DNA from 3 places in the Mesorhizobium sp. M0815 genome. Region 2 is predicted to be linked to each of the others. Evidence: predicted binding sites of a transcription regulator. Region 2 holds the regulator's gene; each other region holds the start of a gene.

Region 1 (9,969 bases), on a different contig from region 2:
GGGCGAGGGCGGCGGCGCCACCACGCTTGCCGACCCCAAGCAGTTTGCCGGCTATCGCGGCGATGCAGCCGACCCCGATGCCGTCCTGCTGACCAGGAATGGCCTGCACATCGAAATCGTCGTCGACCGCAACAACCAGATCGGCCGCACCGATCCGGCCGGCATTGCCGATGTCGTGCTGGAATCGGCGCTGACCACCATCCAGGACTGCGAGGATTCGGTGGCCGCCGTCGATGCCGAGGATAAGGTGCTGGTCTACCGCAACTGGCTCGGCCTGATGAAGGGCGACCTGGCGGAAGAGATCACCAAGGCCGGCAAGAGCTTTGTCCGGAGGCTCAACCCCGACCGCGCCTATACCGCGCCCGATGGCGGCACGCTGACCGTGCCCGGCCGCTCGCTGATGCTGGTCAGGAATGTCGGCCACCTCATGACCAATCCGGCGATATCGGACCGCGACGGCAACGAGGTGCCGGAAGGCATCATGGATGCGGCGATGACGGCGCTGATCGCGCTGCACGATGTTGGCCCCAACGGGCGCCGCGCCAATTCTCGCGCCGGCTCGATGTACATCGTGAAGCCCAAGATGCATGGCCCCGACGAAGTCGCCTTCGCCGTCGAGATTTTCGACCGCGTCGAGGCGCTGCTCGGCATGGCGAAAAACACCATCAAGATGGGCATCATGGACGAGGAGCGGCGCACCACCGTCAACCTCAAGGAGGCGATCCGCGCCGCCAGGGACCGCGTCGTCTTTATCAACACCGGCTTCCTCGATCGCACCGGCGACGAGATCCACACCTCGATGGAAGCCGGCCCGATGATCCGCAAGGGCGACATGAAGCAGGCCGCCTGGATTGCCGCCTATGAAGCCTGGAACGTCGATACCGGCCTGGAATGCGGGTTGGCCGGCCACGCCCAGATCGGCAAGGGCATGTGGGCGATGCCCGACCTGATGGCGGCGATGCTCAAGGAAAAGATCGCGCATCCCAAGGCCGGCGCCAACACCGCCTGGGTGCCGTCGCCGACGGCGGCAACCCTGCACGCCACGCACTACCACAAGGTCGACCTCCACGCCGTGCAGCAGGCGCTGAAGAGCCGGCCCAAGGCCAGGCTCGACGACATCTTGTCGGTGCCGGTCGCGGTGCGGCCGAACTGGTCGCCCGAAGACATCCAGAAGGAGCTCGACAACAACGCGCAGGGAATTCTGGGCTACGTCGTGCGCTGGATCGACCAGGGCGTCGGCTGCTCGAAAGTGCCAGATATAAACGACGTCGGCCTGATGGAGGACCGTGCCACGCTGCGCATTTCCTCGCAGCACATCGCCAACTGGCTGCACCACGGCGTCTGCACGCCCGAGCAGGTGATGGAAACGATGAAGCGCATGGCGGCGATTGTCGACCGCCAGAACCAAGGCGATCCGCTCTACCGGTCGATGGCACCGGATTTCGACAAGTCCATCGCCTTCCTCGCCGCCTGCGACCTCGTCTTCAAAGGCCGCATCCAGCCCAACGGCTACACCGAGCCGGTCCTTCACGCGCGGCGGCTGGAACTGAAGGCGAAGCAAGGCGCCTGAAGCGAAGGCGCGGGAGCCGGCGTCCCCCTCCCCTTGAGGGCAGGGTGACCCGAAGGGCCGGGAGGGGTCCTGCATGAAGTGCGCCAACGCCCATTCTGACGATGCGCCTCAGGAAGAGGATCATCGGGGCCTAGGTTCGATTTCCAAAAATAGGGCAAGTCGAGGGACGCCGCGTCCTCCACACCGCGGCTGCCTCTAACCTCACGCGGGCGAGATCGAGCACGACATGAAAATATCGGTATGTCTGACCGGCTCCGGGGTTTCACGGAAGGGCGGGCAGGGCCTGAAGCCGAACGACTCATACACGGCAATGGCGTTTTTCATGTAGAACGTCGTGTGGATCAATACCGTCCGGATTCGGCCTTTCCGGATCTCCGCCAGCGCGGCCCCCATCAGCGCACGGCCGATTCCTTTTCCGCGAAACGACGCGTCGACAAAAAACTTGTGAATCTCCGCCGTATGGTCGTCGAACTGGTCAAAGGCGAGGCAGCCCGCCGGTAGGTTCTCCGATCGCGCGATAAACGCCATGGCATCTGGCGCGCCGAACTTCGCTGCCAGCGAACTGCCGCTCCTTTCGGGGTGGAAGATGGTCCTCACGTCCTCCTCCGAGACGCCGTAAGGCTGCACGGCGTCGACATCCCATTGTGCAAGCTTGCGGCAAAGCCCGGCCATGGTCTCGAAGTCTTCGGCACTGCGTGCCGGCGAAACAGAAATCATCCCCGCCTCAGCCCCGGTTAGGTGCATGACCGTAACATATGCGATCATCGGGCGCGAACCCGCAACCGTACTTCCAGCGAGCAGCAGAAGCACTACGCCGCCTGCGCCATCCGCTCCGAGCTCATGCGGTAGGAAATTGCTTCGGCCAGATGGACGCGGCCGACCGTCTCGCTGGCCTCGAGATCGGCTAGCGTCCGCGCCACCTTCAGCACCCGATGATAGGCGCGGGCGGAAAAGCCGAGCTTTTCGCTGGCGTCCCTCAGCAGCGACAGGCCGGCGGCATCGGGCATGGCGATCTCCTCGATGACCGACGGCGAGCAATGCGCGTTGGTGGTGGCGGAGGTCGCGCCGAGCCGTTCGAAACGCTCACGCTGGATCGTCCGCGCCCGCGCCACGCGAAGTGCCACGGCTGCACTCTTCTCCGCCCGGTCCGGCCGGATCAAATCGCTGGCCGAGACCGCCGGCACCTCGATCCTGAGATCGATGCGATCGAGCAGCGGGCCGGAAATGCGCGCCTGGTAGTCGGTGCGGCAGCGGTCGCCGCGTAGGCATCGATAGCCCGGCTCGCCGGCCATGCCGCAGCGGCACGGGTTCATCGCCGCGACCAGTTGGATACGCGCCGGATAGGTGACGCGATGATTGGCGCGCGCGATCATGCAGTCGCCGGTCTCCAGCGGCTGGCGCAGCGCATCGAGCGCCTGCGGCGAGAATTCGGGAAACTCGTCGAGGAACAGCACGCCGTGATGGGCAAGCGAGGCCTCGCCCGGCCGCACGCGCAGGCCGCCACCGACCATCGCCGCCATCGAGGCCGAATGGTGTGGTGCCCGGAACGGCCTCCGGTCGGTGAGTTTGCCTTCGCCGAGCTCGCCGGCCACCGAGGCGATCATCGAGACTTCGAGCAATTCCTTCGGCGCAAGCGGCGGCAGGATCGACGGCAGCCGCTGCGCCAGCATCGATTTTCCCGACCCCGGCGGCCCGACCATCAAGAGGTTGTGACCGCCGGCGGCCGCCACCTCCAGCGCCCGCTTGGCGGTCTCCTGGCCCTTGATGTCGGCAAGGTCGGGCAAGTCGCGCGCCGAAGTATGGATGCCGGCTTCCGGCCGCGACAGAACCTGCGTGCCGCGAAAATGATTGGCGATGGCAATCAGGCTGCGCGGCGCCAATATGTCGAAATCCTTGCCGGCCCAGGCGGCTTCCGGGCCACAGGCGAACGGGCAGATCAGGCCCTTGCCTTCGGCATTGGCGCCGATCGCCGCCGGCAGCGCGCCGGCCACCGCGGCAATGGTGCCGTCGAGCGACAATTCGCCAAGCACGACATAGCCGGCCAGCATGTCGCCCGGAATGGCGCCCAGTGCCGCCATCAAACCGAGCGCGATCGGCAGATCGTAATGGCTGCCCTCCTTGGGCAGGTCGGCCGGCGCCAGATTGACGGTGACCTTCTTCGTTGGCATCGACAGGCCGGATGCATGCAGCGCCGCCTGCACCCGCTCGCGGCTTTCGGCCACCGCCTTGTCGGCCAGGCCGACGATGTGCATGTTGACCTTGCCCGGCGCGATCATCACCTGCACGTCGACCGGCACGGCCTCGATGCCCTGGAAAGCAACCGTGCGAACCCGCGCCACCATGTCTTCACCCCGGATGCAGGCTTTGCCCCAAGCCTTTGCGATCATGCCGCGAACGGCGTCACCCGAGACAACCACAGATTTCCGGCGAAGTCAAGAACATTTGGGGAACAGCTGAGCGCAACGGCTGCAATGGTTTGCAACGCGGCCGCTCGCGAAGCGAGGCTAGGTGCGCTTCTCCTCCACGGCATCCCAGAACAGGCTGGCGATGTCGGCGCCGCCGAAGCGCTGCACTTCGCGTATGCCGGTCGGTGAGGTCACGTTGATCTCGGTCATGTAGTCGCCGATGACGTCGATGCCGACGAGGATGAAGCCGCGCTCCCTCAGCCACGGGCCGATGCGGGCACAGATCTCGCGTTCGCGCTCTGTCAGCTCGGTCTTTTCGGCGCGGCCGCCGACATGCATGTTGGAGCGCGAATCGTGCTCGGCCGGCACGCGGTTGATGGCGCCGACCGGCTCGCCGTCAATCAGGATGATGCGTTTGTCGCCGGCGCGCACCTCCTTGAGGTAGCGCTGCACGATGTAGGGTTCGCGGAACATCTGGCCGAACATTTCGAGCAGCGAGGCGAGGTTGCGGTCGGCCTCGTGCAGGTGGAAGATGCCGGCGCCGCCATTGCCGTAGAGCGGCTTGACGATGATGTCGCCAAACTCCTTGCGGAAGGCGGCGACTTCGAGCGGATCCTTGGTGATCAGCGTGTCCGGCATCAGGTCGGGAAATTCGGTGACGAAGATCTTTTCCGGGCTGTTGCGCACCCAGGCCGGGTCGTTGACCACCAGCGTCTTCGGATGGATGCGCTCGAGGATATGCGTGGTGGTGATGTAGTTCATGTCGAAGGGCGGATCCTGCCGCAAAAGGATGACGTCCATCTCCGAAAGATCGGTACGGATTTCTTCGCCCAGTGAATAATGGCTGCCCTTCTCGTCGCGGACCTGCATCGCCTCGATGCGGGCAAACACCTTGCCGTCGCGCAGCGACAGCCGGTCGGGCGTGTAGTGGAACAGCTGGTGGCCGCGCCGCTGCGCTTCCAGCGACAGCGCAAACGACGTGTCGCCGGCAATCGACACGGTGGAGATGTGGTCCATCTGGACGGCGACTTTCAGGGGCATGGCAGCTCTCCGGCGCACTTGCAGCGATCCACTTGGATGCACAAAGTACGCTCCAACACTTTTGAAGCCATGCATCGTGCTGTCCGAAAATCGATTCCGATTTTCGCGCCGATGCATCGACGACAGCGATATAAGGAAATCGGCGGCTTCTGCCAATCGGCCAAGGTCATGATGAGGCTGCGCTTCGTTTGGCGCAGATCCCAATGCGATGTGCCGTCAGCGATCGAAGACCAGCTTGGAATAGCCGAGGAAGGACAGCGCCATGGCAATCAGCGAGGCGACCGCAAGGGCGATGAGCGGCGACACCGTCGGCAGCGCGAACAGGATGGCGCAATAGACGAGATAATTGACGACGCTGGTGGCAATGCCGACGCCGCCATAGCGTGCGCCCTCTTGCGCGATGCCGCGGCTGGAAGGCGAAAACGTCAGATGGCGGTTGATCAACCAGGTGACGGACAGGGCAAAACCGATCGAAATGATGCGAGCCGCGAATGGTCCGAGCGGCGCTATCGTCAGCACCAGCCAAAGCGCCGCCGCGTCGGCGACGAAGCCGATGCCGCCGGCGAAAATGAAGCGGGCGAGGCGTCCCATTCAGGCTCTAGGCCGCGCGCGGGGTCTTGCCCGGTCCGGCCTTCAAAGTCGCGAGGGCGCTTGCACGTTCACGTTCGACGCGACCGGAAGGCATCGACAGATAGAAGATGCGCTTCTGCTCGGCCCGGCCGCGCGACACCGAATCGAGGATTACCCCGGTCACCGCCGCCAGCATCGACAGCAGCAGCAGCCCGACCGACAGCACCCAGGTCGGCATGCGCGGCACAAGCCCGGTTTCGGCGAACTCGATCAGCACCGGCGCCATCAGGAACAGGCTCGATGCCAGGAAGAACACCGAAAAAGCGCCGAAGAAACGCAGCGGCTGTGTCTCCTTCATCAGCATGGCGAACATCCACAGGATCTTCGCGCCGTCGCGAAAGGTCGACAGCTTCGACGAGGAGCCTTCCGGCCGGCGGCCATAGTCGAGCCCGATCTCGCTCACCGGCAATTTGAGCTGCGAGGCGTGCACCGACATTTCGGTCTCGATCTCGAAACCGCCGGAAACGGCGGGAAAGCTCTTGACGAAGCGCCTGGTGAAGGCGCGGTACCCCGAGAAGATATCGGTAAAGTCCGAGCCGAACAGCCGCTTGTAGAGGCTGTTGAAGATGCGGTTGCCGAAGGCATGGCCAGTCCTGCCGGCATCGTCGGCGACGCCGCGCCTGGTGCCCACCACCATGTCGGAGCGCTCGGTCAGCAGCGCGTTGATCAGTTGCGGCGCGTCCTCCGGCGCATAGGTGCCGTCGCCGTCGGCCATCAGATAGATGTCGGCCTCGATGTCGGCGAACATGCGGCGCACGACATTGCCTTTGCCCTGGCGCGGCTCGCGCACCACGATGGCGCCGGCGGCGCGGGCTCGGAGCGCCGTCAGATCGCGCGAATTGTTGTCGTAGACATATATCGCGGCGGCAGGCAGCGTCTCGCGAAAGCGCCGCACCACTTCGCCGATCGTCAGCTCCTCATTGTAGCAAGGCAGGAGCACGGCGATGCTCGGCTCATGGCGCACTTCTTGTGGCATTTTCGTCTCCGGATGCCCTGTGAGGTCCCTGACCGCTCAAACGCCGGCCTCGCTCGGGGCGGCTTTACTATTTATTGAAGCTGTTAAGGCTAGGTTTAAACCGCCCCGTATTCCTTCCAAAGGTCCTGATATGAGCACAGCCGACGATGGCGCCTCCATTTGGAGGTCCGATATCGCGCTGGCGCTGCTTGCCACGCTGCTGGCGCTTGCCGTCAATGCCTTTGCCGGTTTCCCGGAACTGACCAATGCCGGCGGCGACAACGACAATCTGCTGCGCCTTGTCGAAGTTCGCGACATGCTGGCCGGCCAAAGCTGGTTCGATCTGCACCAGTACAGGATGGGCCTGGAAGGCGGCTTCGTCATGCACTGGTCGCGGCTGGTCGATGCGCCGATCGCCGCCATCACGGCCGTGTCGGCCCTGACCGGGAGCACGGTCTTTGCCGAGAATTTTGCGCAAGTGCTGTGGCCGGCGCTGCTCTTTTGCCTGACCGTGTTTTTCACCGCTCGCACCGCGCGCAGCTTTGCCGGTGACGGCGCCGTGCTGCCCGCTGTCGTCGTCGGCGCCGCCGCACTGCACTTCCTCGGCATTTTTTCGCCTGGCGCGCTCGATCACCACAATGTCCAGCTGATGCTGAGCATGGCCAGCCTGAGCCTTCTGCTTGAAGCGCCGTTGCGCAGGCCGGCGGCACTACTCTCCGGCCTGTGCGCCGGATTGATGCTGGCCGTCGGCATGGAAACCGCGCCTTATGTCGCCACCATCGGCGCCTCTGTCGCCACGCTGTTTGCCCTCGACGCCGATGGCGAGAGGCCGATTGCCAGGGATTTCGGCCTCGGCTTTGCCGGCGTGTCCGCTCTCGTCTTTGTCGCCACCATCGCACCGTCCGCCTGGGGTCAGGCGCAATGCGACGCCTTCTCGACCGTGCAGTTCGTCGTCGCAGCGATTGCCGGAACCGGCCTTGCGGCGATAGCGTCGGTCGAGCCCGCTGGCCGCACGCGCCAACGGCGCATCGCCTCGCTTGGCCTGCTTGCCCTGATATTGGCCGCAGTCGTCGTCTTTTTGTTCCCGCAATGCCTGGCAGCGCCCTATGCCAACCTCGATCCGCGCCTCAAGGAGCTATGGCTTGATCACATCGACGAGGCGCAATCGCTGTTCAAGCTTCTCGCTGAAGATCCGGCCGGGGTGGTGGCGCGCTATGCTACGCCGCTCATCGCGCTCGTGCTGATGGCGCTTCGCCTTGGCCGTGGCGGCTGGCGGCGGCAGGACAGCCTTGTCGGCACGCTGCTTGTCGTGGCCTTCATCGTCAGTGCCTGGCAGGTGCGCGGTTCGACATTCTCGATCGCCTTCGCCGTCATCCCGCTTGCTGCCTGGATTGCCAAATGGCGTCAACGGGCCGAGGCCAGCCCGTCGCGCGGCGTGGCGCTGCGCATGGCCGCCGTCTGGCTGGTTTCGGTGAATGCCGTCTGGACTGGGGCTGCCGCGGCGACCTCGGTCGCCTTCGAGGACAGCAATACCGCCGCCGATAATGGCGACGGCGCCGATGTCGCTTGCCAGCGCATGGCCTCCTTTGCGGCGCTTGGCCGCCTGCCCGGCACCACGGTGCTGGCAATTTCCAATCTCGGATCGCCGATCCTGGCCTATTCCGGACACCGCGTCTTCGCCGGGCCTTATCATCGCAACGTCGCCGGCAACCTGCTGGCGCTCGATGCCTTCCTTGGGTCCGATGCCGATGCCAGGACAATCCTGGCGGATCATCACGTCGGCCTCGTCGCATTGTGCCCCGGCAGCCCCGAAAGCAAGCTCCTCGCCGCCAAGGCGCCGGCAGGTTTTCTCGCCGGGTTGATGCGCGGCAGCGTACCGGAATGGCTTGAGCCGGTTGCCGGGACCAGCGGAGCCGCCGTCGAATTGTACCACGTCCGGCTGGGCGGCTGATCGATCGGGGGCGCGTGCGGCCTTTTGTCGGACATAAGTCCCGACTATCCACTCTTTCGCCCTTGCCCGCCCGACATGGCTGGATAGGATGCGCGCCGGTCAGACCGAGATCGTTGGACCGGGAGAGAATTCATGATGCCATCGGCACACTTTGCCGACCTCGAAGGCGCTTCGGTGCTGATCACCGGTGGCGGCTCCGGCATTGGAGCCGCCTTGACCGAGGGATTTATCCGCCAGGGGGCAAAGGTCGCCTTTATCGATATCGCCGACCGTCCGAGCCTGGCGCTGGCCGATCGGTTAGACAAGGAGCTCGGCCGGCGGCCGCTCTATCTCAAGACCGATATACGCGATATCGAGGCATTGCGGTTATCAGTTGCCAAAGCCGCCGAGGCGCATGGCGACGTGACCGTGCTGGTCAACAATGCCGCGCAGGATGACCGTCATGCCGTCGAAGACGTCACGGTCGAGTTCTGGGACAACAATCATGCCATCAACCTGCGCCCGCATTTCTTCAGCGCACAGGCGGTGGCGCCGGGCATGAAGCGGGCCGGTGGCGGCTCGATCATCAATTTCACCTCGACCTCGTTTCTCATCAACCATCCCGATATGCCGGCCTATACCGCCGCCAAGGCCGGCATCGTCGGCCTCACCAAGGGTCTTGCCGGCAAGCTCGGCGTCGACGGCATTCGCGTCAACGCAATCGCGCCCGGCTGGGTGATCACCGAGCGACAGAGAAAGCTCTGGGTCACCGAACAGGCGCTCGCCGCCCACGTCGCCAAGCAGTGCATCAAAGAGGTGATGCAGCCGGAAGACGTTGTCGGCACCGTGCTGTTCCTGGCGTCGGATGCTTCACGCATGCTGACCGCGCAGATGCTGATCGTCGACGGGGGGTTCCTGTGATCTCATCGAGCAAGGCCCCTTCTGTCGCGGCCGTCGACTGGGGCACCACCCGGATGAGGGTGTGGCTGCTCGACGGCGCCGGCAAGGTTCTCGCCGAGCGGCGCGGCGATGACGGGCTGATCACCGCCCAGGCTAAAGGATTTTCGTCCGTTCTCGAAGGGCATCTGGCTGCCATGGGTGCCCCCGAGGCGCTGCCGGTCATCATTTGCGGGATGGCCGGTTCGCGCCAGGGCTGGCTGGAGGCGCCCTATGTCAGCGTGCCGGCGCCGATCGGCGCTATCCTCGCCGGCGCTGCCCGCATCCCCGGCCAGCGCCGCGACATCCGCATCGTGCCCGGCCTTGCCCAACGCCTTGCCGATGCGCCTGACGTCATGCGCGGCGAGGAAACGCAGCTTGCCGGCGCCGGTTTGCCGGCACAGGGACGCCACCTCGTCTGCATGCCCGGCACCCATTCGAAATGGGTGCTGGTCGAGGACGGTTCCATTGCCGGCTTCGGCACCTGGCCGACCGGCGAGCT
Region 2 (9,969 bases):
CTTCACCGGCGCGCCGCTTCCCGAAGGCGCCGACACCATCGTCATCCAGGAGAACGTCCGCGATCTCGGCCGCGGTGTCGTCGAAGTGACGGAGCCGACGGTGCAGGGGCGAAACATCCGCCGCCTCGGGCTCGATTTCGCCAAAGGCGACGTCCTGCTGCACAAAGGCCGCCTGCTCGACCCGGCGGCCTTGTCGCTGGCGGCATCGGCCAACCACCCCGAGGTCGGCGTGGTCAAAAGGCCGTTGGTCGCCATCATCGCCACCGGCGACGAATTGCTGCCGCCGGGCAGCGAGCTTGGCCCCGACCAGATCATCTCCTCCAACGCCTATGGTGTCGCCGCCGCCGCACAGTCGGTCGGTGCGCGAGTGCTCGACCTTGGCATCGCGCCGGACCGCAGGGAGGCGATCGCTGCGCTGGTGGAAAAGGCCGTGAAGGCTGGCGCGAACGTCATCGTCACGCTGGGCGGTGCCTCGGTCGGTGACCACGATTTCGTCCATGACGTGCTGACCGGGCAAGGCATGACTCTCGATTTCTGGAAGATCGCCATGCGGCCGGGCAAGCCGCTGATGTTCGGGCGGCTGGGCGACATTCGCTGCATCGGCTTGCCCGGCAATCCGGTGGCGAGCCTGGTCTGCACCCAGCTCTTCCTGAAGCCGCTGCTGGCGCGGCTCGGCGGCCGCGCCTTTCAGCAGGATATGCGTGAGGCACGGCTCGGCGCTGCCATGCCGGCCAACGATCTCAGGCAAGATTATGTGCGGGCTGTTGTCACAGACGACGCCGGTACGCTCGTGGCGACGCCGTTCGGCATCCAGGACTCCTCGATGCTGAAAATGCTGGCCGATGCCAACGGGCTGATCGTCCATGCGCCGTTCACGCCCGCCGCGGCGGCGGGCGCCGCCTGCGACGTGCTGATGCTACGCTGAACCTGCCTCACTCCGAGATCAAGGTCCGGGTCAGCGGATGGTCTGGATCGGCCAAACCGTCGATGATGTTGAAATGATGCCGGTCAGGCTCGACCACCGAACTGGTCGCGGCACCCAGGCCGATCCAGATATTGGCCAGCAACGCGCTCTGGCGCAGGAATTCGGCGCGCTCGCCGCCGCCGGCCCAGCAGGTCAGGCGGGCCTTGTCCATCGGGCGCAGCAGCACCGGGCTTTCGGCCTGCGCCTCGGCCTCATCGATCGCCAGCGTCTCGTTCATGCCGGTGCGCATGATCGGGCGCAAATCGTGCACACCCGAGATCGATACGATATGGCGAATGCGCCGGACAATTTCGGGCGCCAGCGGCGTCGTCGTCGTAACCATCCGGCTAACAAGATGGCCACCGGCCGAGTGTCCGGTCAGCATCAGCGGCCCTGCGACCATCCCCGCCGCCTTGCCGATCGCCGCGCCGACTTCCTTGACGATGCCGCCAATGCGCATCTGCGGACAGAGCGTGTAGGACGGCATCGCCACGGCATAGCCGCGATCAACAGCGCCAGCGGCAAGATGCGACCAGAAACTCTTGTCGAATGCCATCCAGTAGCCGCCATGGACGAACACCACGAGCCCCTTGGGCTTGGTGGCCGGCAGGAAAAGATCGAGCCGGTTGCGTGGGCCATCGCCATAGGCCATGTCGAGCCGCGCCCGGCCCTCGGTCGAAAGCACGTCGCGAAAAACCCGCGCGGGCTCGACCCAGGCCGCCGGCCAGCGATCGCTGCCGGCTATGTTGGCGCCATTGGCATAGGCGTTGTCCCAATCGGCAATGTGACGTTCGAACACCCTGCGCCCTCCCCTTGGCAATATGGCCTTGCCGCGTAGCCGTGAGCATCGCGCGGCGCGTCGTCGCCAGCCTCACGATGCCAGCTCTCGCATCAATCTCAAGTGACAGCCGCCTTGATGGCGAAGCGCGCATCCTTCCACGCACCGGTGCGCAGGATGTCCACAAGCACTTCGACGGCCTGCCAGACATCGGCATAGCCGACATAGAGCGGGGTGAAGCCTAAGCGCATGGTCGATGGCGCGCGAAAATCGCCGATCACGCCACGTTCGATCAGCGCGCGCATGATCTGGTAGCCATGCTCGTGCATGAATGAAATCTGGCTGCCGCGTTTTTCCCCGTCGCGCGTGCTTTCGAGCGTTAGCCCGTAAGTGCCGCACTTTGCCTCGACAAGCTCGATGAACAGATCGGCCAGCGCGATGCTCTTCTTGCGCACCGCCGTCATGTCGACATCGTTCCAGATGTCGAGCGCGCCCTTCAGCGTGCGCATCGACAGGACCGGCTGGGTGCCGCACAGAAACCGGCGGATGCCGGTGCCGGCCGCATAGCCTGGCTCGAAGGCGAAGGGCCGTGCATGGCCCCACCAGCCGGTGAGCGGCTGCTGGATGTCGGCAAGATGCCGCTCAGCCGCATAGATGAAGGCAGGCGCGCCCGGTCCGCCATTCAGATATTTGTAGGTGCAGCCAACGGCAAAATCGGCGTTTGCCGTGTCGAGCTCGACTGGCATCGCACCGGCGGTGTGGCAGAGATCCCAGACGATCATCGCCCCGGCTTCCTGGGCCCTGCGCGTCAGCGCCGGCACGTCGCGCAGTTCGCCCGACTTGTAGTTGACGTGGTTGACCAGCACCACGGCGGTGCGTTCGTCGATCAGCTCTTCGATGCTCGGCGCGTCGACCCCCGAGAGGCGCAGCAGCGTATCTTTTCGCGTCGAAACCACACCCTCAGCCATGTAGAGGTCTGTCGGAAAACTGTCGCCCTCGGCGACGATGACCTGCCGCTCCGGCCGCATGGCCATGGCGGCGTGCAGCAGCTTGTAGATGTTGACCGATGTCGTGTCGCAGACCACCGTCTGGCCGGCCGCGGCACCGATCAGGCGCCCGAGCTGGTCGCCAAGTTCGAGCGGCATGTTGAACCAGCCGGCCGTGTTCCAGGCGCGGATGAGATCATGCGCCCATTCTTCGGTCACTGCCTTGCTCAATTCATCGAAAGCGGCACGCGAAGCGGCCCCTAGCGAATTGCCGTCGAGATAGATCACTCCTTGCGGCAGCACAAAGCGGTCGCGCATCGCGCGCAGCGGATCTGCAGCATCCATCGCCCTTATGGCCACGAGATCGGGAATTCCTGTCATGATTTGTCTGCTCCCCAAGATTCACCGCAACGCCGGACACGCATCGACGGCATCCATCGGTCACGAGCGGTTCTCCATTACCTGGTATCGCGCAGCAAGGCTCCACCGGCGACAAGTTGCCTGACCATGCGGTGGAAACCAGGAGCCAAGCCAACCCAAGGTTGGCGTTTTGAGTTCGTTTCGTTCACGGTGCATTGACCAAACCGCACAGTCGATACGGCTTCAATTCCGTGCCCCTTTGCCGGCTGACGGCCGATACCAGTGCCGCCTTCTGGAAACCCAGAGGCCGCAAACGAAAGCAGAATCAAGGCGATGAGGCCCGCGGCGGTGAAAATGCAGCGTCCCGGTTTGGCGAGTGGTATCGTTACCCGAGCCCTAACACATTCATTAAACTTTAAACAGTTGCGGAACACAACTGGAACAGATAGTGTTTGTTCTGGGTTTGTTTTTCTGATTCTGTTGGGGGTCGCTATGCTGACACGCAAACAACACGAACTGCTTATGTTCATCCACGAAAGGCTGAAGGAAAGCGGTATCCCGCCCTCCTTCGACGAGATGAAGGAAGCGCTCGACCTGGCTTCCAAATCGGGAATCCACCGGCTGATTACGGCGCTGGAGGAGCGCGGCTTCATTCGCCGTTTGCCCAACAGGGCCCGTGCGCTGGAGGTGCTGCGCCTGCCCGATTCGATCGCCCCCGGCCTCAATGCGGCACGCAAGTTCTCGCCGAGTGTCATCCAGGGCAGTCTTGGGCAAGGTCCTCGGCAAGGCAAGCCGACATCGTCGCGCGTCCCTGCAGCCGGCAATGACGACGATGTCGTCGCCGCCGTGTCTATCCCGGTGATGGGCCGCATCGCCGCTGGTGTGCCGATCGATGCCATCCAGCACCAGACGCATTCGATCTCGGTGCCGCCGGACATGATCATGGGCGGCGAGCATTATGCGCTCGAGGTCAAAGGCGATTCGATGATCGAGGCTGGCATTTTCGACGGCGACACGGTGATCATCCGCAATGCCGATACGGCGAGCCCCGGTGAGATCGTGGTGGCACTGGTCGACGAGGAAGAAGCGACGCTGAAGCGGTTCCGCCGCAAGGGCGCCTCGATCGCCCTGGAAGCCGCCAATCCGGCCTACGAGACGCGCATCTTCGGACCAGACAGGGTCAAGGTGCAGGGCAAGCTCGTTGGGCTGATCCGCCGCTACTGAGCTGCGCCCTTGGCGCCGGCTTTTGGCTTGTCGGCTCTGCGGTATGGCGGCATGCCCCGCGCCGCGCGTGAAAATTTCCGCTGCACGTGCCAGGGCCGGTATGATTTTTCGACGGCGAAGCGGATTTCGGCGCGTGTTGCCGCTTGTGGATCGAAATAGACGGCCGCACTTCCCGCGCGCGCCAGTTGCCGTTTGGTGACGACGAGGACCAGCCGGTCGTAGTAGCAGGGATTATGGGCGGTGGCGTCGTCGATGACGATCAAGCTGGCAAAGGCGCAGGCTGGCCGTGCAGTATCGCGGTCATTGGCTAGCGCGATGATCGCGCCGGATGGATGCCTGGCAAGGCAGAGACCGTCCGTGCAAATGAACGGCATGCCCGGCGGTAAGTCGGCCGGATCGGCAATGTCGAATTGCGGATCGTTCTTTCCAGGTGTTTCCGGCGCGACGATAGCCTCTGATGTGAGCGCGCGTTTCCAGTTGTCGATGGTGAACTCATTCGGGCGTGCCCGGTTGACCGCGAGTTCACCGCTGCCGATCGGCAGCGCGACGAGCCGTGCGTCCTCCGAGATCAATACATCGGGTACGCGCGTCTGCGTTGTCGTTAGCAAGCCGGCGAGCGCAAAAGGAAGGGCCACGAGCCGCAACCAGGTCGTCGCCATGCTGGCAATGACGAGGGCGATCGTCACCAAAAGGACAGATCTCAGCGAAATCAGCCCGACCGCATCGATCGGCGAGCGCTCGGAGATCCACCCGGACAGGGCGATCATCGCCGTCAGCCCCTTGCCCATCACGTAGAGGAAAGGCCCATCCGCGCCGAACGGCATCGCCAGCGCACTGAGGACGGCGAAGGGCATGACGACCAGTGAGACGATAGGCATGATGGCCAGATTGGCGAACAGGCTGAGCGGCGCCACGCGCTGGAAATGCCATATGGCGAAAAGCGCCGTGGCGCTCCCTGCAATGATCGAGGTCATCGCCAGGCCGCCCATGCCCATCAGTACCTTTCTAGTGGCAAAGCGTAGCGGCGACCGCCGGGGCGGCGGCGTGGTGGCCCCGCCGGCGCGGTAATCGGACCAGCCTGCATAGGCGCCGACAAGGGCCGCCGTCGCGGCGAAGGACATCTGGAAGCTCGGACCGACCACCTCGTGCGGCGACACCAGAATGACCGCGATGGCCGAGATCGCCAGGTTGCGCATGGTGAGCGCGGCCCGGTCGAACAGCACGGCGATAAGCATCACCGCCAACATGATGAAGCTGCGTTCGGCCGCCACCACAATGCCGGAAAAGACGAGGTAGGCCGCAATCGAAAAAAGCGCGGCGGCCGCCGCGTATTTCTTGACCGGCCGTCGCGATGAGAAATCGGGAAACAGCGCAAAGGCGCCGCGCAGCAGCGCCATAATGGTGCCGGCGACCAACGCCATATGCAGCCCCGAGATGGAGATGATGTGGTAGATGCCGGTACGCCGCATCGCTTCGTTGATCTCCTCGGGAATGCCGGCGCGCACGCCGACGATCAGCGCAGCAGCAATCTCGCCCTCGGCGCCGCCGATGCGGCTGCGGATATGGTCGGCGATGGATTCGCGCGCGTCTTCGATCGCGGAAGAAAGCCGCGCGGCAAACGGCATGCTGCCCGACGACACGACTTTCGGATTGCCGAGAAAAAAGCCGCTGCCGCCGATACCGGCAAAATAGCTGTCGAAGGAGAAATCATAGCTGTCGGGCCGCACCGGCCCGGTCGGCGGCAGCAGCCGCACATAGCCGGCGATCTCGGAACCGGCGGTCAGCTCAGCCGGTATTTTCATCGCCGAAACGCGGACCCGTTCCGGCATGTAGCGCAGTGTCGGCCTGGCGGTTGAGATCACATCGATCGTCAGCCTGATGCGGCCGCTCGCCATGGGCTCGAACGATACGACGCGACCCGTGAGGCGCGTCGAGATTTCGGAACCGAGCATATGCGTTCCGACACGCCAGGTCTCGACCTTGGCGGCAAGCACGCCAAGCGCGCAGAGCAACGCCGCCATGAAGCACAGGCGGGTTCTGGGCCACGACCGCGAGGCGACGGCACAGAGGGCTGCCAAGGCGACGATTGCGATCGGCTGTGGAAAGGCCGGCTCCACCGCCAGCGCAAAATATACGATCCCCGCATGCGAGGAACACCGGCACCAGCAGGAAGGCGACCCCACGGTCGAGCTCCAGGCCGACCGCCGAGGTTACGCCGTTGCGGATACGGGACGGTGACGGGAGGCGGAAACGCCGGCGTAGGCGCACGATGGGCTCGGCCGCGGGCACGAGAACCGTTGCTGGGTCGCTCGCCGGCAGCGACGGGGCATCAAAGCGTGGAACCGGCAGCAATGCCGGTGCCGGCAGGACAGGCACGGGCGCGGCAAACAGCAAGCGTTCGCTGACGCCGCTGCCAACGTCCTCGCCCTCGCCCGCACCACGGCCTCGCACAGCCATCGGGTCTGCCCCTTGCGCCCTCGACCTCCTATGCTACATGAACGCGCAACGCGCGAAAGTCCGCAAACCCACTTCCTTCGCCTGCCTGAGAGTTCCATGCCCGACAAGGTCGTCACCCGTTTTGCCCCCTCGCCCACCGGCTATCTGCATATTGGCGGGGCGCGCACGGCGCTGTTCAACTGGCTGTATGCCAAGCACACAGCCGGCACGATGCTGCTGCGCATCGAGGACACCGACCGCGAGCGTTCCACCGATGCGGCAACCGCGGCCATCCTCGACGGGCTTTCCTGGCTTGGCCTGACATGGGACGGTGAGCCGGTGTCGCAGTTCGAGCGTGCGCCGCGCCATCGCGAGGTGGCCGAGGAACTCGTTCGCATGGGCAAGGCCTATTATTGTTACGCGACGCCTGCCGAGTTGGAGGCAATGCGCGAGAGCGCACGAGCCAAGGGGCTGCCTCCCCGCTATGACGGCCGCTGGCGCGACCGCGACCCCTCCGAGGCGCCGGCCGGCGCCAAGGGGGCGATCCGCATCAAGGCGCCGACAGACGGCGAGACGGTTGTGCATGACCGCGTCCAGGGCGACGTGCGCTTTCCCAACAAGGATCTCGACGATTTCATTATTCTGCGCTCGGACGGCAACCCGACCTACATGCATGCCGTCGTCGTCGACGATCACGACATGGGCGTCACCCACATCATCCGCGGCGACGACCATTTGACCAACGCCGCCCGCCAGACGGTGATCTACCATGCCATGGGGTGGGAGGTGCCGTCGATGTCGCATATCCCGCTGATCCACGGTGCCGACGGCGCCAAGCTGTCGAAACGGCACGGTGCGCTCGGCGTCGAGGCCTATCGCGCCATGGGCTACCTGCCGGAGGCGCTGCTCAATTATCTGGCGAGGCTTGGCTGGAGCCACGGCGACGATGAGATCATGTCGATCGCCAACATGATCGCATGGTTCGACATTGGCGACGTCAACAAGGGCGCCGCCCGTTTCGACTTCGCCAAGCTCGAGGCGCTGAACGGCGTGCACATGCGCCGCATGAACGACGCGGCGCTGCTCGACATCTTCATCGCCACTCTGCCCTATCTCGACGGCGGTCCGGCGATCGCAGCTAGCCTCGACGACAGACGCAAGGCGCAATTGCTTGCCGCTTTGCCAGGCCTGAAGGAGCGCGCCAAGACGCTGGTCGAACTTGTTGAAGGGGCTGCATTCCTGTTCGTCGAGCGGCCGATGCCGGTCGACGAGAAGGCGGCGGCGCTGCTCAGCGGTGAGGCGCGCGCGATCCTGCGGGGCGCTCATGCGGCACTGGCCACGATTTCGGACTGGTCTGCCGCCTCGGCGGAAGCCGCGATCCGCGACTATGCGCAGGCCGGCGGCCACAAACTCGGCGCCGTGGCCCAACCTCTGCGCGCCGCGCTCACCGGCAAAAGCACCTCGCCCGGCGTCTTCGATGTGCTGGCCGTGCTTGGCCGCGAGGAAGGCCTGGCGCGGATTGCCGATCAAATCGATTAGGAAACTGGCCCAAGAAGATTGGCATTGAAAGGTGTGTTTCGCAGTGCAACATTGGGTCTTGGCCTAATCTGGCGCGCAGATTCAATTGCGGGCGCAAATGTGCGTATTCCGATGCTTTTGACGTGTTGGGTTCAATGTTTTGCCGTTGCCGGCCTGAGGAAACAAAAAGGAGTTTGCTATGACCGAACCTGCGACAAAGATGGAATTTGGCGGCAAAACCCAGGCGTCGACGGCAAAACTGGAACTCGACGGCAAAACCCATGAATTCAAGATACGAAGTGGTTCGGTAGGACCTGATGTCATCGACATCGGTTCGCTCTACAGCACCACCGGCGTATTTACCTACGATCCCGGTTTTACGTCGACGGCGAGCTGCGAATCGGAAATCACCTTCATCGATGGCGATGCCGGTATTCTCTTGCACCGCGGCTACCCGATCGACCAGCTGGCCGAGCACGGCGACTTCCTCGAAGTCTGCTATCTCTTGCTCTACGGAGAACTACCGACCAAGGCGCAGAAGGACGATTTCGACTACCGGGTGACGCGCCACACCATGGTGCATGAGCAGATGTCGCGCTTCTTCACCGGCTTCCGCCGCGATGCGCATCCGATGGCGGTGATGTGCGGCGTGGTCGGCGCGCTGTCGGCCTTCTATCACGATTCCACCGATATCTCGGACCCTTATCAACGCATGGTCGCCTCGATGCGGCTGATCGCCAAGATGCCAACGATCGCGGCGATGGCGTATAAATACCACATCGGCCAGCCGTTCATTTATCCGAAGAACGAACTGAATTTCGCAGCCAACTTCCTGCATATGTGCTTCGCCGTGCCTTGCGAGGAATACAAGATCAATCCGGTGCTGGCGCGCGCGATGGAGCGCATCTTCATCCTGCACGCCGACCACGAGCAGAACGCCTCGACCTCGACCGTCCGCCTCGCCGGCTCGTCGGGCGCCAATCCCTTTGCCTGTATCGCTGCCGGCATCGCCTGCCTGTGGGGTCCTGCACATGGCGGAGCCAACGAGGCAGCCCTGAACATGTTGGGCGAGATCGGCCATGTCGATCACATCCCGGAATTCATTGCGCGCGCCAAGGATAAGAACGATCCGTTCCGATTGATGGGCTTTGGCCACCGCGTTTATAAGAACTACGATCCGCGCGCCAAGATCATGCAGAAGACCGCGCACGAAGTCCTGGGCGAGCTCGGCATCAAGGACGATCCGCTGCTCGACATCGCCATGGAGCTGGAAAAGATCGCGCTGACCGATTCCTATTTCATCGAGAAGAAGCTCTACCCCAACGTCGATTTCTATTCCGGCATCACGCTGAAGGCGCTGGGCTTCCCCACTACCATGTTCACCGTGCTGTTCGCGGTTGCCCGCACCGTCGGCTGGATCGCGCAGTGGAAGGAGATGATCGAGGACCCGCACCAGAAGATCGGCCGTCCGCGCCAGCTTTATACCGGTGCGCCGGAACGGGATTACGTGCCGATCGCGAAGCGGTGAAGGTAGCGAGTAGCGAGTAGCGAGTAGCGAGTAGTAGCTGAAGCAGCTTGGCTGTTACGGCCAGCACCATTTCCTATTCGCTACTCACTACTCGCTCACTTCCTCACCATGCCCATCACCACCCCCGCCGCCATCTCGCCTGACGGCTTGTCGGTTGCCATACGCCCGGCGATTT
Region 3 (9,969 bases), on a different contig from region 2:
ACATCGGTTGCCAGATGAGCTTCGACTTCCCGCAGGAAACACCGCTGATCGCGATGCTCAACGTCCATTATTCGCGCGCATCCGATCTCGAGCGGCCGGACTTCCTGACGTCGAACCCGCCGGTGCCGATCGAAAGCTATCGCGACAGTTTCGGCAATTGGTGCAACCGTCTCGTTGCGCCGGCCGGGCGCTTTGCGTTCGGCACGGACGCGGTCATCCGCGACCCCGGCTCCTTCGAGACGCGCGAGCTGACGGCATGGCAGCATGAGGTGCGCGATCTGCCGTCGGAGACGCTGCTGTTCCTGCTGCCCAGCCGCTATTGCGAGAGCGACGTGCTGGCGAACGAAGCCTGGCGGCTGTTCGGCAATACGCCGCTCGGCATCCCGCGCGTCCAGGCGGTCTGCGACTTCGTCCATAACCATATCGTCTTCAACTATTTCAATGCACGGCCGACACGCACCGCAGCCGAAGCCTATCGCGAGCAGAGTGGTGTGTGCCGCGACTTTGCCCACCTCGCAGTCGCCTTCTGCCGCGCCCTGAACATCCCGACCCGCTACTGCACCGGTTATATCAGCGATATCGGCCTGCCAAAGCCGTGGTCGGACATGGATTTCGCCGCCTGGATGGAGGTTTATCTCGGCGGCCGCTGGCACGCGTTCGACCCGCGCAACAACGCGCCGCGCATCGGCCGCATCCTGATTGCCTCCGGACGCGATGCCGCCGATGTCCCACTCACCCACATTTTTGGACCGGGCGCGCTGGCTGGCTTCAAGGTCTGGACGGAGGAGGTCATCGAATAGCCTCTCGCGCTGCCCTTTTGAACAACTCGACACTTCGGGCGTTGTTCGAGCTGTGGAGCGTGGGCGTGCTCCGCTAATCTCGGTGCATCAACCAAGGCAGCACACCATGGCGGCGCATGGCGGGTCGAAAAAAGTGATCTATGCGGCGCTCGCCGGCAATCTTGCGATCGCCCTGACCAAATTCGCCGCTGCCTTGTTCACGGGCAGCTCGGCAATGCTCTCGGAAGGCGTCCACTCGCTCGTCGATACCGGCAATGGCAGCCTGCTGCTTTACGGCATGCACCGCGCCGCCCGGCCGGCCGATCGGACGCATCCGCTAGGCCATGGTCGCGAGCTGTATTTCTGGAGCTTCATCGTCGCGCTCCTCGTCTTTGCACTGGGCGCCGGCATATCGTTCTACGAAGGCGTGACGCACATCATGGCGCCGGAGCCGATTGCCAACGCAAAGGTGAACTACGCTGTACTTGGCCTTTCCTTCCTGTTCGAAGGCACCTCCTGGCTGGTGGCGCTGAACGAGTTCCGCCACCAAAAAGGCAGCCACGGCTGGCTCGAGGCGGTGCAGCTCAGCAAGGACCCGAGTGTCTACACCGTACTCTTCGAGGACAGCGCGGCACTTCTCGGCCTCGTTGTCGCCTTCGCCGGCATATTGGCGGCGGAACTGCTGGACATGCCGAAGCTCGACGGCGCCGCGTCGATCGGCATCGCGCTGATCCTGGGCGCGACCGCGATCTTCCTGGCCCGCGAAAGCAAGAGCCTGCTGCTCGGCGAGCCGGCCTCGCCCGAGGTGCAAATGAAAGTGCTGGCCATTGTCCAGCAGGACCCGGCGGTGCGGCGGGCAAATGGCGTACTGACGCTCCATATGGGGCCTCAGGAGATCGTCGCCGCTCTGAGCATCGAGTTCGAGGACCACTTGTCGGCGCCCGAGATAGAGACCTGCGTCGAACGCCTCGAGACACGGCTGAAGGCGGAGATGCCGGAGGTCACGCGCCTGTTCGTCAAGCCGCAGACCACCGGCACCTGGGAACGGCGGAGCAAGGCCTTGGCGGCGTCCGGAGGGGAGCCGGCCTGAGGAAAATGGCTGCGCCATCGGGCAGTCCCGGTTATGATTGCGCGCAAAAGCTCCAGGAGGAACGAAGATGAAAATCGACGGCGGGTGTCATTGCGGCGCCATTACTTACGAGGCCGAGGTCGATCCGGAAAAGACCACCATTTGTCACTGCATCGATTGTCAGAAGCTAACCGGAACGGCCTTTCGCGTCACCGTGCCGGCGTCCGAGGACAATTACACGATCACCAAGGGCGCGCCGAAAATCTACATCAAGACCGGTTCGAGTGGTGCCAAGCGCGCTCAGGCATTTTGCGGTGAGTGCGGCTCGCATCTCTACGCCACGTCGGCGGGCGCGGGACCGAAGGTTTACGGCATCAGGGTCGGCACGGCATGGCAGCGCGATCAACTGGTGCCGAGAAAGCAGATCTGGCATCGCTCGGCGCTGCATTGGCTGCCGGAATTCGAAGGCACAACCATCATCGAGGAGCAGTAGCGCCAGACCGGGCGAAGCCTCGGCTCCGGTTCCGGCGTAGCTCTCAATCGTCGCCTTCGACGACCCTTAGCCTCAGCTGCCCGGTTTTCGAATCGGCAACACGCGCGCTGCTTTCCGCTTTTGCTCCGCTGCCATTCGACCCAGCGGTGTCCTCCGCCGGCTGCACGCCAAACTCCAGCGCCTCGATCTTTTGTCCGCGCCTGGTCACCTTCGATGTCGAGACGAGGATGTCCTCGATATCCTTGGCCGATTGACCGAAATGCGTCTGCAATTTGCGCACCCGCTCGTCGAGCCGAGAGACGTCTTCCATCAGCCGGATGACCTCGCCCTGGATCAGGTGCGCCTGCTCGCGCATACGGGCATCCTTGAGGATCGCCTGGATGACCTGGATCGACAGCATCAAAAGCGATGGCGAGACGATGACGATCCGCGATCGATGCGCCTTTTGGACAACGGCCTCGAAATTCTCGTGGATTTCGGCGAACACCGATTCCGAGGGCACGAACATGAAGGCAGTGTCCTGCGTCTCGCCCTGGATCAGGTATTTTTCGGAAATATCCCGGACATGCACCTCGATGTCGCGGCGGAAAGCCTGAGCGGCGGACTTCTGCAGGTCGGCGCCTTCGGCGGCACGGATGGCATTCCAGGCCTCGAGTGGAAACTTTGCATCGATGGCAAGCGACGGTGCGCCGTTCGGCATCTTCACCAGGCAGTCGGGCCGGCTGCCATTCGACAAGGTCGCCTGGAATTCATAGGCGCCGTGGGGCAATCCGTCGGCGACGATGGCTTCCATACGCGACTGGCCGAAGGCGCCGCGCGTCTGCTTGTTGGAAAGGATCGCCTGCAATTGCACGACCTGGCCGGCCAGCGACTGGATGTTGCCTTGCGCGATATCGATGACCGCCAGCCGCTCCTGCAGCTTGGCGAGGCTCTCATGCGTCGATCTCGTCTGCTCGGTCATGGTCTGGCCGAGGCGGCCGGTCATGGCGTCGAGGCGCTGGCCGATCGACTGGGTCAGTTCGGCCTGACGTGCCCCGAACACTTCGGCGATAGCGCCCATACGGCCCTGCATTTCCGCCTGGCTTGCCAAGATGCCGGCCATCCGCACCTCGGCGTCGCGGGCGTGGTCGGCGGCTTCGGCGGCCGCCATTGCACGCGCCTTGGCCGATCGCCAGAGCGCAATGACGAGCGCCACGAACAGGCCGAGGAACAGCATTGCGCCGAAACCCAGAGCATGGCCGAGCGTGATCGTGGTGGCGCCGAGGCGGGCGACAGGTTCGGACAGGATGGTGGCCAGATCGTTCATGCCGACAGCATAGATGATTCGGTCTGGCGGCACAGATCAAAACGTGAACGACCAGAAGGCGTCCCGGTTGACGCTTTTCCTGCGAGGTCTTAGGTGAGACGCCATGTCGATCAAGCCGCTTATCATCCTCCCCGATCCCGTCCTGCGTCAGGTTTCAAAACCGGTCGAGCGTGTCGACGGTGATTTGCGTAAACTGGCCGGCGACATGCTGGACACCATGTATGACGCGCCCGGCATCGGCCTCGCGGCGATCCAGGTCGGCGAACCCTTGCGCTTGCTGGTGATCGACCTCGCCAAGGAGGACGAGACGCCGGCACCGCACGTCTTCATCAATCCCGAAATCCTCGACAGCTCCGACCAGCGTTCGGTCTACGAGGAAGGCTGCCTGTCGATCCCGGATTACTATGCCGAGGTCGAGCGTCCGGCAGCGGTGCGGGTGAAGTATCTCGATCGCGACGGCAAGCTGCAGGAGATCGAGGCCGAGGGGCTGATGGCGACCTGCCTGCAGCATGAGATCGACCACCTAAACGGCGTGCTGTTCATCGACCACATCTCCAAGCTGAAGCGCGACATGGTGGTCAAGAAATTCAAGAAGCTCGCCAGGGACAAGGCGCCGGGCAAGATGGTGGGATAGGGGTCGACGAATGCCCCTGCGTGTCATCTTCATGGGTACGCCCGAATTCTCCGTGCAGACGCTGCGAGCGATCGCCGGGGCAGGGCATGAATTGGCAGCCGTCTACACCCAGCCGCCGCGCGCCGCAGGCCGGCGCGGGCTCGAGCTGACGCCGTCGCCGGTGCAGCGTGAGGCGGAGCGGCTTGGCATCGAGGTGCGGTCGCCGGTGTCGCTGAAGAGCGAGGCGGAGCAGCAGGCGTTCCGCACCTTGCGCGCCGATGTCGCCGTGGTCGTCGCCTACGGGCTGCTTCTGCCCAAACCTATTCTCGAGGCGCCGCGGCTCGGTTGCCTCAATGGCCACGCATCGCTATTGCCGCGCTGGCGCGGCGCTGCCCCTATCCAGCGCGCCATCATGGCCGGCGATACCGAGACGGGCATGATGGTGATGCGGATGGAGGAAGGCCTCGACACCGGGCCTGTGGCAATGGTTGAAAAATGCGCCATTGGACCCGACATGACGGCCGGCGATCTGCACGACCGGCTGATGATCCTGGGTGCTGCGCTGATGGTGCAAGCGCTCGAACGGCTCGAGCGGAATACGCTGACATTTACCACACAGGCGGAGGTGGGGGTGACCTACGCCAAGAAAATCGATAAATCGGAGACTCGCATAGACTGGCTGCGACCTGCCGGCGACGTGCACAACCAGATTCGCGGCCTGTCGCCCTTTCCCGGTGCATGGTGCGAGGCCGAAATCGGCGGCCGCATGGAACGGCTGAAACTGCTTCGCTCGACGCTCTCGCAAGGCGCCGGCGAACCGGGAGGAATTCTCGATGACCGGCTGACGGTTGCCTGCGGGTCAGGCGCGATCAGGCTGGTCGAAGTTCAACGTGCGGGCGGAAGGCCCATTGCCGCGCAGGAGTTTCTGCGCGGGGCTAAGCTCGAAAAAGGGATGAAATTGTCATGAGCATGATGTCCATACGCGCGGCGACGCCGCGGGACCGCGAGGCGATCCGCCTTGTCGAAGAACACGCATTCGGCCAGCAGGCGGAGGCCGGACTGGTCGACGCGCTGGTCACCGGCGGTGATGCCGTCGTCGAACTGGTGGCGGACGAAGACGGGCAAGTGGTCGGCCATATCCTGTTTTCACGGCTCTTCGTGCAGAATGGCGGCAAGAGCTTCCCGGCAGTCGCGCTGGCGCCGCTGGCAGTCGAGCCGTCGTTCCACGGCACCGGCATCGGCGGTGCCCTGGTCCGCGAGGCTCATATCCGCCTGAAAGCCGCCGGCGAGACGCTCGCTGTGGTGCTCGGCGATCCGGCCTACTATGGCCGCTTCGGCTACAGCCGCGCCCGTGCAGCGAAATTCGAGAGCGACTACCAAGGCGAGGCTTTGCAGGCGCTTGCCTGGGGCGAGGCGCCGGAGACCGGCAGGCTGGTCTACGCCTCGGCCTTCGGCTCAGCCCTCGCCGCCTGATTTCGCCTCGATCCGGGAATGCCGCGTTTTCGCCTCGACATCGAATATGACGGCAGTCTCTTTGCCGGCTGGCAACGCCAGGCCAATCAGCCTTCGGTGCAGCAGGCGATCGAGCAGGCGATCGAGAAGTTCTGCGGCGAGCAGGTCTCTCTGCGCGCCGCCGGCCGCACCGATGCCGGTGTCCATGCGACCGCTCAGGTGGCGCATGTCGATCTGGTCAAGGCATGGCCCGGCGACAAGGTGCGCGACGCCGTCAACGCGCATCTGCAAGCGGCCAAGGCGCACATCGCCATCCTGAAGGCCGCCGTCGTGCCGGATGGCTTCGATGCGCGTTTCTCGGCGATCGGCCGCCACTATCTCTACCGTATCGTCAACCGCCGCGCGCCAGCAGCGCTCGACAAGGGCAAGATCTGGTGGGTACCGAAGCAGCTCGATGCCGCCGCCATGCACGAAGCGGCAAAAGTGCTGCTTGGCCGGCATGATTTCACCACCTTCCGCTCGACCCAGTGCCAAGCCACCAGCCCGGTCCGCACGCTCGACCGGCTGGATGTCAGCCGGGCGGGCGATTTCATCGAAGTCCGCGCTTCGGCGCGGTCATTCCTGCACAACCAGGTGCGCTCGATGGTCGGCTCGCTCAAACGTGTCGGCGAAGGCGGCTGGGCCATTGCCGACCTCAAGGCCGCGCTCGAGGCGCGCGACCGTGCGGCCTGCGGTCAGGTGGCGCCGCCCGACGGGCTGTTTCTAGTCGGCGTCGATTATCCGACGCCTGGCTGATCCGGCACGCTGATACCGAGCAGCGCCTGCAGGCCGAACAGGACGATCAGCGACGCCACGAACATGCCGGCAAAAACAGCGCTGCCGACAGCCGCACCTCTGCCGATGGCAACGTTGGTCATCCGCCAGGTCAATACCATTGACAGCGCGAACAGCAGCAGCGACACCAGCCCGGAGACTTCGTTGGCCGATGTCAGGAAAAGCCGGATCAACGCCGATGGCAGCATCATCCAGGCGATGATCGCCGAGGCCCAGTTGCTGGCGACGACATAATGGACGAAACGGCTGCCGACGCCGACCCGCGGCGCGACCAGGGCCAGGCCGATGAGCGGCAGCACCCAGGCGCCGATATCGACGGTGGCCAGCCGGATCAACATGCTGAAACGGCCGACGAATGCGTCGGGATCGCCGATCTCGTTGGCAATGCCGACCCAGCCGACGATCAATGCCGGCGCCGCGACGACGATGGCAAAAAAGGAGTTCCAGAAACCGTCCGCCGAAAGGTCGAGCAGGCGAAATCCGTCGGCCTTGCCGAGCATCAGCCGCCAGGCGCCGGCAAGCGAAGCATAGGTTTCATCCGCTGAAAGCATCACTAGGATATGTCCTGCGCAAACCAGTCTTCAACGAAGCGCAGATAAATCTGCGTCAGCGTCTCGAGATCGGCAATCGCCACACGTTCGTCGACCATGTGCATGGTCTTGCCGACCAGGCCGAATTCGACCACCGGACAATAATCCTTGATAAAGCGGGCATCGGAGGTGCCGCCGGAGGTGGAGAGCGCCGGCTTCCTGCCGGTCACCGCTTTGACCGAACCGCCAAGCGTCTCGATCAGCCTGTCGTCGCGTGTCAGGAAAACATGGCACGGCCCGTCGCGCCAGACGATCTCGTAGTCGACCGGCGTCTTCTTGCCGGCGCGGTATTTCTTGCGTTTCGCCGCCCGGTCGAGGCGGTTGTGGATCTCGGCCTGGATCGTCTCGGCGGTCCATGTGTCGTTGAAGCGGATATTGAAGGTAGCTGCTGCCTTCGCCGGGATGACGTTGGTGGCGGGATTGCCGACATCGATGGAGGTCACCTCAAGATTCGTCGGCTGGAAATCCCTTGTTCCGTTGTCGAAGACGGGGTGCAGCAAGGCGTCGACCAGCGTCACCAGGCCGCGCACCGGATTGTCGGCTAGCTGCGGATAGGCGGCGTGGCCCTGGCGGCCGTTGACGACGACCGTGCCCGATAGCGAGCCGCGCCGGCCGATCTTGATCATATCGCCAAGCGCGTCGGGATTGGTAGGCTCGCCGACGATCGAGGCATCCCATTTCTCGCCTTTGGCGGCCGCCCATTCGAGCAGCTTCGTCGTGCCGTTGATCGCCGGGCCTTCCTCATCGCCGGTTATCAGCAGCGAGACCGACCCCTTCGGGCCGCCCTTCTGCTCGACATGTCGCGCCACCGCCGCGACGAAACAAGCAATGCCGCCCTTCATGTCGACGGCGCCGCGGCCGAACATCTCGCCATTGGCGATCTCGGCGCCAAAGGGCGGGTGCGTCCAGGCTGCCTCGTCGCCCACCGGCACCACGTCGGTATGGCCGGCAAACATCAGATGCGGGCCATTGCCGGAACGCCGCGCGTAAAGGTTCTCGATGTCCGGTGTGCCGGCTTCGGAAAACACCGGTCGCTCGACCGCAAAGCCGAGCGGCTTCAACATCGCCTCCAGCGCGCGCAGCGCACCGCCTTCGGCGGGCGTCACGGAAGCACAGCGGATGAGTGCAGCGAGATTTCTAACCGGATCGGTAGGCAGCATCATGGGCAAAAGCGATAGTCGAAAGCGCAAGGTCTGTCACGGCCAGACGTGAGGGCCAGCCATGCCGCCGACATTATGGTTTTCATGTCGTATAATTGCGGCAAGGTCTCTCGACCAGAACAGGGCCATCGCATGGTCACGCGTGGCAAGACGATCGTAATCGCCGGTGCCGGCAGTATCGGCTGCTACGCCGGCGGCTGCCTGATACTTGCCGGGCGAAAGGTGTTTCTGCTGGCGCGACCGCGCGTCGAGAAGGCCCTGCAAGAAGCTGGATTGCGCATCACCGACCCTGACGGCCGCGACCGTTCTGTCAAACCGGACGCATTGTCGGTCACCGCCGATCCGGCGGTAGCATTCTCCGATGCCGATGTCATTTTGGTAACGGTCAAGAGCGGCGCGACGCAAGACATGGCCGGGCTGATTGCCGCCCATGCCCGACCGGACGTGGTGATACTCAGCCTGCAGAACGGCGTCGACAATGCCGATAAATTGCGAGCCCATCTCACCGCCCAGCCGGTGCTCGCGGGCATGGTGCCGTTCAACGTGGTCCAATCGCCGGAGGGCGAATTGCCGCTTCGCCTGCACCGCGCCAGCGGCGGCAAAGTGATGATCGAACAGGGCTCGGCGGGCCTTGACGAACTGCTTGATGTCGAGGGGTTTGCCGTCGCGACGCATGGTGACATCGACGCGGTGTTATGGGACAAGCTGCTGCTCAACCTCAACAACGCGCTGGTGGCGCTTTCCGGTCTGCCGCTGGCGGCAGAGCTTGCCGATCGCCGCTGGCGGCTGATCCTGGCCGGTCAGATCGACGAAGCATTGGCGGCAATGACGGCGACAGGCATCGAACCCGCTCGCATCGCCGGCCTGCGTCCCGCACTGCTGCCGAAAGTGCTTCGCCTGCCCGACGGGCTGTTCAAGTTCTTGGCGCGGCGGATGCTTGCCATCGATCCGGCCGCGCGTTCGTCGATGTGGGATGACCTGCGGCGCCGCCGGTCGACGGAGATCGGCGAACTGCAAGGCGCGGTCCTGCGTTTGGCCGAAAAGGCCGGCACGCCGGCGCCTTTGCTGAAGCATGTCACTGCACTGGTGCGCGCGGCCGAGCAGGAGAGGCGCGGATCGCCTTGCTTGCCGCCGGAAGCTGTCGCTGCGACCGTCAGATCGTAGCCCGCACAGGCGCCCAATAACGGCCCTTGCCGGTGCGCTTGGCTTCGTAGAGTGCATGGTCGGAACAGGTGAGCAGGATTTCCGGATCGCCGCCGTCGGCGGGTGCAAAGGCGCTGCCGACGCTCAAGCCGACATGGATGGCGGAACCGACCCCGAGGTCGAAAGGCACCGAGACCTTTTCGATGGCCCGCTTTGCCAGATAGGTGGCCTCGATCTCCGAGGTTGCGGGCAAAAGGATGACGAATTCGTCGCCGCCGATACGGAAGACCACGTCCCCCGGCCGGAAGCCGCGCTTCAATCGTTCGGCCACCTTGCGCAGCAGCACGTCGCCGACCGCATGACCAAAACGGTCGTTGACCTGTTTGAAGCCGTCGAGGTCCATGCTGAGCACGGCAAACGGCTTGCCGCCATTGGCGGCCGGCGCCGCAAGGTCGCGGCACATGTCGCGCAATTTTTCCTGCAGGAAGATGCGGTTTGGCAGGCCGGTCAGCGCGTCCTTGATCGCCAGG

The links. The regulator LexA, encoded in region 2, represses DNA repair genes until DNA is damaged. The targets are predictions, from matches to a motif close to TGTTCNNNNTGTGTTCNG.
Region 1: the regulator LexA is predicted to act here: its motif matches at 4,005-4,022, upstream of NKI01_RS27335 (YifB family Mg chelatase-like AAA ATPase).
Region 3: the regulator LexA is predicted to act here: its motif matches at 3,680-3,697, upstream of NKI01_RS12250 (DNA recombination protein RmuC).

The regions. Positions count from the first base shown of each region.
Region 1 covers NZ_JAMYOU010000037.1:3,249-13,217, forward strand. The annotation lists gene NKI01_RS27325 (malate synthase G) at 1-1,570, shown strand, start outside; gene NKI01_RS27330 (GNAT family N-acetyltransferase) at 1,772-2,380, opposite strand; gene NKI01_RS27335 (YifB family Mg chelatase-like AAA ATPase) at 2,380-3,912, opposite strand; gene gshB (glutathione synthase) at 4,075-5,016, opposite strand; gene NKI01_RS27345 (GtrA family protein) at 5,233-5,607, opposite strand; gene NKI01_RS27350 (glycosyltransferase) at 5,615-6,622, opposite strand; gene NKI01_RS27355 (GtrA family protein) at 6,753-8,552, shown strand; gene NKI01_RS27360 (SDR family NAD(P)-dependent oxidoreductase) at 8,685-9,452, shown strand; gene NKI01_RS27365 (2-dehydro-3-deoxygalactonokinase) at 9,452-9,969, shown strand, end outside.
Region 2 covers NZ_JAMYOU010000001.1:44,527-54,495, forward strand. The annotation lists gene NKI01_RS00195 (molybdopterin molybdotransferase MoeA) at 1-925, shown strand, start outside; gene NKI01_RS00200 (hormone-sensitive lipase) at 933-1,763, opposite strand; gene kynU (kynureninase) at 1,862-3,109, opposite strand; gene lexA (transcriptional repressor LexA) at 3,581-4,312, shown strand; partial or broken gene NKI01_RS00215 (ComEC/Rec2 family competence protein) at 4,306-6,769, opposite strand; gene gltX (glutamate--tRNA ligase) at 6,866-8,287, shown strand; gene gltA (citrate synthase) at 8,466-9,794, shown strand; gene lpxB (lipid-A-disaccharide synthase) at 9,890-9,969, opposite strand, start outside.
Region 3 covers NZ_JAMYOU010000008.1:163,578-173,546, forward strand. The annotation lists gene NKI01_RS12235 (transglutaminase-like domain-containing protein) at 1-800, shown strand, start outside; gene NKI01_RS12240 (cation diffusion facilitator family transporter) at 907-1,869, shown strand; gene NKI01_RS12245 (GFA family protein) at 1,937-2,341, shown strand; gene NKI01_RS12250 (DNA recombination protein RmuC) at 2,385-3,647, opposite strand; gene def (peptide deformylase) at 3,751-4,281, shown strand; gene fmt (methionyl-tRNA formyltransferase) at 4,298-5,227, shown strand; gene NKI01_RS12265 (GNAT family N-acetyltransferase) at 5,224-5,733, shown strand; gene truA (tRNA pseudouridine(38-40) synthase TruA) at 5,752-6,507, shown strand; gene NKI01_RS12275 (hypothetical protein) at 6,489-7,097, opposite strand; gene dapE (succinyl-diaminopimelate desuccinylase) at 7,100-8,299, opposite strand; gene NKI01_RS12285 (2-dehydropantoate 2-reductase) at 8,429-9,460, shown strand; gene NKI01_RS12290 (GGDEF domain-containing protein) at 9,450-9,969, opposite strand, start outside.